DNA from 2 places in the Herbaspirillum sp. NPDC087042 genome. Region 1 is predicted to be linked to the other one. Evidence: predicted binding sites of a transcription regulator. Region 1 holds the regulator's gene; the other holds the start of a gene.
What was found. The regulator sigma-54, encoded in region 1, starts transcription at its own class of promoters, with help from an activator protein. The targets are predictions, from matches to a motif close to TGGCANGNAANCTGCTTT.
Positions count from the first base shown of each region.

Region 1 (3,411 bases):
CTGCAGTTCGCCCGAGGCGTACATCTCGCTCATGATGTCGGAGCCACCGACGAATTCACCCTTGACGTACAGCTGGGGAATGGTCGGCCAGTTCGAGTATTCCTTGATGCCCTGGCGCACGTCCGGGCTTTCCAGCACGTTGACGGTGACGATGTTCTCGGCGCCGCTGGCCTTGAGCAGCTGGATGGCCTTGCCGGAGAAGCCGCATTGCGGGAACTGGGCGGTACCCTTCATGAACAGCACGACAGGGTTTTGGGTCACGGTTTCTTTGATCCAGGATTGGACGTCGCTCATGGCTATGCCTTTGAAAATGGGATTGCCGACATTATAGGGAAAAGCCGGCGCTCGCGTTGGAACCGCCACACCCGGATTGATCTCGCACACAACAGTTTATTTCAATCGGGAAACTATTTATATGATATGCAAGCAATGACGCAGCTTGCCCAAATGCAAAAGGGCGCTTGCGCGCCCTTTGCTCATGTCAGGTGATGAAACTGTCAGGGCATCATGCCGCGCCAGCCATCATGTCGCCGGCAGCTTCGTCCGGCAGGCGTTTGGCGGCGGAGTGATGCTCCTGCAGCCGGTCCTTGTGCTTGATGACCTGGCGATCGAGCTTGTCGATCAGGGCATCGATAGCAGCATAGAGGTCGTGTGCGATGCTTTCCGCATGTAGATCCTTCCCCTTGATGTGGACGTTGATTTCCGCTTTTTGGCGCTTTTCCTTTTCTGTGAGTTTATCTACGCTCAGGATCACGCTGACGTCGATCACGTTGTCGAAATGGCGCTTGATGCGTGCCAGCTTGCTTTGCACGTATTCCCGCAGGGCGGGGGTCAGTTCGAGGTGGTGTCCACTGATGGTCAGATTCATACAACACTCCTATCGTGAAGTCACTGGAGGTTCGAGCAATCCATCGCTACTGCTGCGCTGCCAAAGGCACGTCTGACGTGTCGGTTGGCATCGGATGCTTGCCAGAACACAGCAACGGCTACTGCAGAGAAACTGAGAAAAAAATGCGAAACACTCAGAGGGACTTGCGGAGATTGACCGGCGGAATCTTCAACACTTCGCGGTATTTGGCGACTGTACGTCGCGCGACCACCATGCCTTGTTCTGCCAGCATATCCGCAATCTTGCTATCGGATAATGGGGTCTGCGGGTTTTCGGCTCCTATCAACTGTTTGATCAGTGCCCGTATCGCGGTGGAGGAGGCTTCGCCTCCGGTTTCAGTCGCGACGTGGCTACCGAAGAAGTACTTCAACTCAAACATGCCGTGCGGCGTGAGCATGTATTTCTGAGTTGTCACGCGAGAGATTGTGCTCTCGTGTAGACCCAGTGTATCAGCAATTTCACGCAGCACAAGGGGGCGCATGGCGACTGCCCCATGTGAAAAGAAGTTTCTTTGACGTTCGACAATAGCCTGTGCAACTCGCAAAATTGTATCGAAGCGCTGGCGCATATTCTTGATGAGCCACTTCGCCTCCTGCAGCTGGGAAGACAGCGATCCCTCGCCCTTGGCCTGCTTCAGCGCACTCGCATACATGGCATTGACGCGCAGCTTGGGCATGACCTCATGGTTGAGCATGACCTGCCAGCCGGTCTTTGTCTGTTTGACAATCACATCCGGCACCACGTAGTCGGAGGAATCGCGCGCGAATTCCGCACCCGGATGGGGGCGGCACTGGCGGATCACCGCCTGGGCTTCGCGCAGGTCCTCGTCGTCGCAATCGAGGGCTTTCTTGATCTTGTTGAAGTCGCGCTGGGCGAACAGCGGCAGGTAATCCTCAACGATCCTCAGCGCCAGCTTGCGGGTCACGAACGGCACCTTGGGCAGGCGCCGGATCTGCAAGGCCAGGCATTCGCCGGCACTGCGCGCGCCGACACCGGCCGGGTCCAGGCTCTGCAGCAATTTCAGCGCAATGCCCAGCTCTTCCAGGTCGATGCCCAGCTCTTCGGGCAGGCGCGCCAGGATATCTTCCAGCGGTTCTTCCAGATAGCCGCTGTCGTCGAGCGCGTCGGTGAGCAGTTCCAGCAGTGCGCGGTCGCGCAGGGTGCGGGCGGTCACGCGGATCTGGTCCAGCAGGTGTTCGCGCAGGGTGATTTCGTGGGCTTCCAGTTGCGGACGGGCATCTTCGTCGTCAGACGATTTGCCGTTGCGGGCAACGTCGTCGAAGCTCCAGTCGGACTCGCCGCTGACACCGCCCTCGGGGGCGTTGTCCTGGTATTCGAAGCTGGATTCGCCATCGGCGCTGGCGGGGGCCGCGTCGCCGCTGCCTTCGCTGTTGCCTTCGGCCACACCCGAAGAGGGCGTGGCACTGACGGCACCATCGGCCAGCAGGCGCACCGAATTGTCCAGCGCATCGTCGAGGCGTTCCAGCAGCGGATTGTCGGAGAGGATCTGTTCCAGCTCCTGGTGCAGTTCCAGCGTCGACAATTGCAGCAGTCTGATCGACTGCTGCAATTGCGGCGTCAATGCGAGGTGCTGCGAAGTTCGTAACTGGAGCGATTGTTTCATCTGTTTTTCGTGTGGCGGCGTGGCCCGCTGTTTTCTATGCCTAGCATCTCCGCACGCAGGTCTTACATGCGGAAGTGCTCTCCCAGGTAGACGCGTCGGACCGATTCGTTGGCGATGATCTCATCCGGATTGCCGCTGGCCAGGACCGTGCCCTGGTTGATGATGTAGGCGCGGTCGCAGATGCCCAGGGTTTCGCGCACGTTGTGGTCGGTGATGAGCACGCCGATGCCGCGTTCCTTGAGGAAGCGCACGATGCGCTGGATCTCGATCACCGCGATCGGGTCGATACCGGCAAAGGGTTCATCCAGCAGCACGAAGCGCGGATCGGTGGCCAGGGCGCGGGCGATCTCGACGCGCCGGCGCTCACCGCCTGACAGCGACAGGGCCTGGCTTTCGCGCAGCTTCTCGATCTGCAGTTCGTGCAGCAGGTTGTTGAGGCGGTTCTCGATTTCGTCGCGCGAGAGTGACTTGCCGTCTTCCTTGCGCAGTTCCAGCACGGCGCGGATATTGTCTTCCACCGTCAGCTTGCGGAACACCGAGGCTTCCTGCGGCAGGTAGGACAGGCCCAGCGTGGCGCGCTTGTGGATGGCCAGGCGCGAGATGGGCGAGCCATCCAGGTCGATCTCGCCGCCATCGGACGGCACCAGGCCCACGATCATGTAGAAGGAGGTGGTCTTGCCGGCGCCGTTGGGGCCGAGCAGGCCGACCACTTCGCCGCTGCGCACTTCCATGGAGACATCGCGCACGACCTGGCGGGCGCCATAGCTTTTCTTCAGTCCGCGGACTACCAGCGAGCTCGTCATTACTGGTCCTTTCCGGGTTGCGCGGCCTGGGGCTTGCGTTGCGGCGCGGCCGGCTGACCCGGGACGGAAGCAGGGGCGGGAGCAGGCGCAGCACC
Region 1 is NZ_JBIUZW010000010.1:175,604-179,014, forward strand. Features, by position in the region: gene grxD (Grx4 family monothiol glutaredoxin) at 1-294, opposite strand, end outside; gene hpf (ribosome hibernation-promoting factor, HPF/YfiA family) at 506-868, opposite strand; gene ACIPHN_RS15335 (RNA polymerase factor sigma-54) at 1,023-2,513, opposite strand; gene lptB (LPS export ABC transporter ATP-binding protein) at 2,576-3,316, opposite strand; gene lptA (lipopolysaccharide transport periplasmic protein LptA) at 3,316-3,411, opposite strand, start outside.

Region 2 (3,411 bases), on a different contig from region 1:
GAAGGCCTCCTCGAAGGTCTGTGCCATGAATTCCGTCAATTCCCCTGCGTGCGACATCGTTGTCCCCTCCGCGTGACCGACAGGCCACGGTGCGATTGCGTCACCGGGATTGCCCGGCATGGATGCGACGGTCGCAACACTGCGTCCGTCTGCCCCCCAAATTCGCCGGTCAGGCTGTCAGGGTTACAGGGATTGAGGGAAAATGTCGAACAATATTTTTTACGCGGACTGTAACCGGACCGGCGGCCCCAGCGAATGGCTAGGGCGACGTGTCCTCAGGCAGGTCGCCCATGTCCACGACCCATTCACTGTTGATCCGGAGCCCGCATGAACCTGCTTTCCCTGTGGCAGCGCGCCACCCGCCGCTCCCCGGCCACCTCGCGGAACGCTGCGTCTTCCCCCGATGAACAACTGTTGTTCAGCCTGTATCTGCTGGCCTGGGCGGTCGAGGCGCGCGATCCCTATACCGGTGGGCACCTGTGGCGCGTGGCACGTCTGTCGCGGCTGCTGGCCGAGGCCGCCGGGCTGGATGCCGCCACGGTCGCGCGCATTGCCATCGGCGCCTTCCTGCACGACCTGGGCAAGATCGGCATTCCCGACGCGGTACTGGGCAAGAAGGGCCGGCTCGATGAGGCCGAGTACGCCGTCATCAAGACCCATCCGGAAATCGGCCAGCGCATGTTGGCCGGCCATCCGCTGGCCGCCCTGGCCGAAGATGCCATCCTGCTGCACCACGAGACACCGGACGGGCGCGGCTACCCGTATGGCCGGCGCGGCCACGAGATCCCGCTGGTGGCCCGCATCGTCGGCATCTGCGACGCCTTCGATGCCATGACCAGCAGCCGCCCCTACCGCAACGGCATGCCCATCGCCCGCGCCATGGAGATCATCGAAGAAGAACTCGGTCGCCAGTTCGACGCCGAACTGGGTCGGCGCTTCATCGGCCTGGCCGACAACCCGGCGCTGGCGCATATCGTCGGCCACAGCGACCAGGGCATCCCGCTGCAATGCTGCACCATGTGCGGCCCCATCGTGGTGCGACCGCGCCAGGCCCGCGACGGCGATGCACTCTACTGCCCGGCCTGCCATAGCGAGTACACCATCACCGGTGACACGCTGCTGGCCACCGGTCGCCAGAATGCCGCCCGCGCGCTGGCGGCCACGCCCGATACCGATCTGATCGGACGGCTGGTGGGTGAAAGCGTGGCGGTGCTGGCATAAGGGGTCCATGCCGGCTTCCCGGCGAGCGGGTTTCACGAGAAAATCACGCATTGTGCATTTCCCGTTAGCATGACTCTTGCTTGCCCTCCGGCAGATCCCTCTTTGCAGCCCCGACCATGAACAACGTCCTCAACTACCTGATCACCGCCCGCCGCTGCGAGGTGGAAGAACTACAACGCCTGGCGCGCACCTGCGAGCTGGTGCTGACCGTGGGCAAGCTGATCCACTGCCTGCAGCAGGAACGCGGCGTCTCCAACATCTACCTGGGCTCGCGCGGCGAGCGCGACGCCGCCCAGCGCCAGGAACGGGTAGCCGCCAGCGAAGCGGCCCAGCAGGAATTCAATGCCTGGCTGCAATCGACCGAACACGACAATGCCTTGAGCAACGGCGCCCGCCTCTACACCCGCATTGCCTTTTCCCTGCATGCGCTGGCCGGACTGCCACAGTTGCGCGCCGACATCTCGGCCCTGACCATCACCGCCGCCCAGAGCTACGAACGTTTCAAGACCCTGGTCGGCGCCTTGCTGGCGCTGGTCTTCGAGGCCGCCGACGTGGCCGTCGATCCGCAGATCTCGCGCCTGCTGGTGGCGCTGTTCAACCTGATGCAGGGCAAGGAATTCGCCGGCCGCGAGCGCGCCGCCGGCGCAGCGGCCTTTGCCTCGGGCAAGATCACGCGCGAGCAGGAACAGACCATCGAATACCAGATCGAGATGCAGGAGCAGGCGCTGCGCCGCTTCGAGTCCTTCGCCGAAGGTTTCCGCAACGAATGGACTGCCATGCAGGCCACGCTGCCGCTGGCCGAACTGGAACGCCTGCGCCGCAAGCTGCTGACCAGCCACGAACGCCCGCTGGATGCGGAACTGGCCGAGGACTGGTACCGCTGCTGCTCCCTGCGCATGGACGGCCTGCACCAGGTCGAGATCCACCTGGCCGGCTATGTACAGACCCAGTGCCGGGACAAGATCGTGGAACTGCAAAAGGGGCTGGACGACCAGGCGCTGCTGCCGGGCCAGCAGGAACCCGTCGATCCGCTGGCCTCGCTGGAATCCTTCGCGCCCGGGCTGGACGCCGGTGTCGGCCCGCACCTGGCGCACTCCATCGTCGATATCCTGCGCACCCAGTCCGAGCGGCTGCAGAACCTGACCCAGGAGCTGGCCACCGTGCGCGAGAGCCTGGAAGAACGCAAGCTCATCGAACGCGCCAAGGGCGTGCTGATGATGAAGCAGGGCTTGAACGAAGAAAGCGCCTACCGCCTCCTGCGCAAGCACGCCATGAACCAGAACCGGCGCATCGCCGAGGTGGCGCAGGCCATCCTGTCGCTGACCGAGATCCTGCCCGACGCCTAATTTCCTAATGGAACCACTTCAGCAGCAGCGTCGCTAGCACCACCATCAGCGCCCCACCGATGCGGGTGGAGATCTGCGCGAAGGGCATCAGTCCCATGCGATTGGCGGCCGACAGGATCGCCACATCGCCGGTGCCACCCAGGCCGCTGTGGCAAGCCGTGACGATGGCCGACTCCACCGGATACATGTTGAGCCATTTGCCCACCAGGTAGCCCGAGAGCACCAGCGCCACCACGGCACTGGCGCAGATGGCCACATAGGCCAGCGAAAACGAATGCGCCAGGTCCTTCCACGAGACGAACAGCGCGCCCAGGCCGACCAGGATCGCGAAGGTCAGGTTGGAGGAGACGAACTTGTACATCTGGTAGGCGCCCAGTTCCATGGACGGTGGCACTACCCGGCTGACCTTGAGCAGGGCCGCTGCGACGATCATCAGGATGGGGCCGGGGATGCCGGTATAGAGCGAGAGCAGCGAACCCAGGATAAAGAAGGCGCAACTGATCAGCAGCCCCGCGCCCATCAGGCTCAGGTTCAGCGGCGCATCGATGTGCTCGTTGTGCAGCAGCGTCTGGTCGTCGCCACTGCGCACCAGCACCCCATTGCCGCTGATGCCGGGACGCTTCTCGCCCAGCCATTTCAGGATGCCGCTGGAGAGGATCGCCACCACGTTGCCCACCAGTGCGGCCGGCACCATCATGGCGATCAGGCCATCCTGCGAACGTCCGAGGATTTCCGCATAGCCGATCGACAGTGGCAGGATGCCTTCACCGATGCCTCCACCCACGATGGGTACGATGATGAAGAAGAAGGTATGCATCGGGCTGTAGCCGAAGGCCAGCCCCAC
Region 2 is NZ_JBIUZW010000002.1:265,853-269,263, reverse strand. Features, by position in the region: gene ACIPHN_RS05455 (tetratricopeptide repeat protein) at 1-57, opposite strand, end outside; gene ACIPHN_RS05450 (HD-GYP domain-containing protein) at 328-1,221, shown strand; gene ACIPHN_RS05445 (nitrate- and nitrite sensing domain-containing protein) at 1,338-2,567, shown strand; gene ACIPHN_RS05440 (2-hydroxycarboxylate transporter family protein) at 2,572-3,411, opposite strand, start outside.
Region 2: the regulator sigma-54 is predicted to act here: its motif matches at 1,287-1,304, upstream of ACIPHN_RS05445 (nitrate- and nitrite sensing domain-containing protein).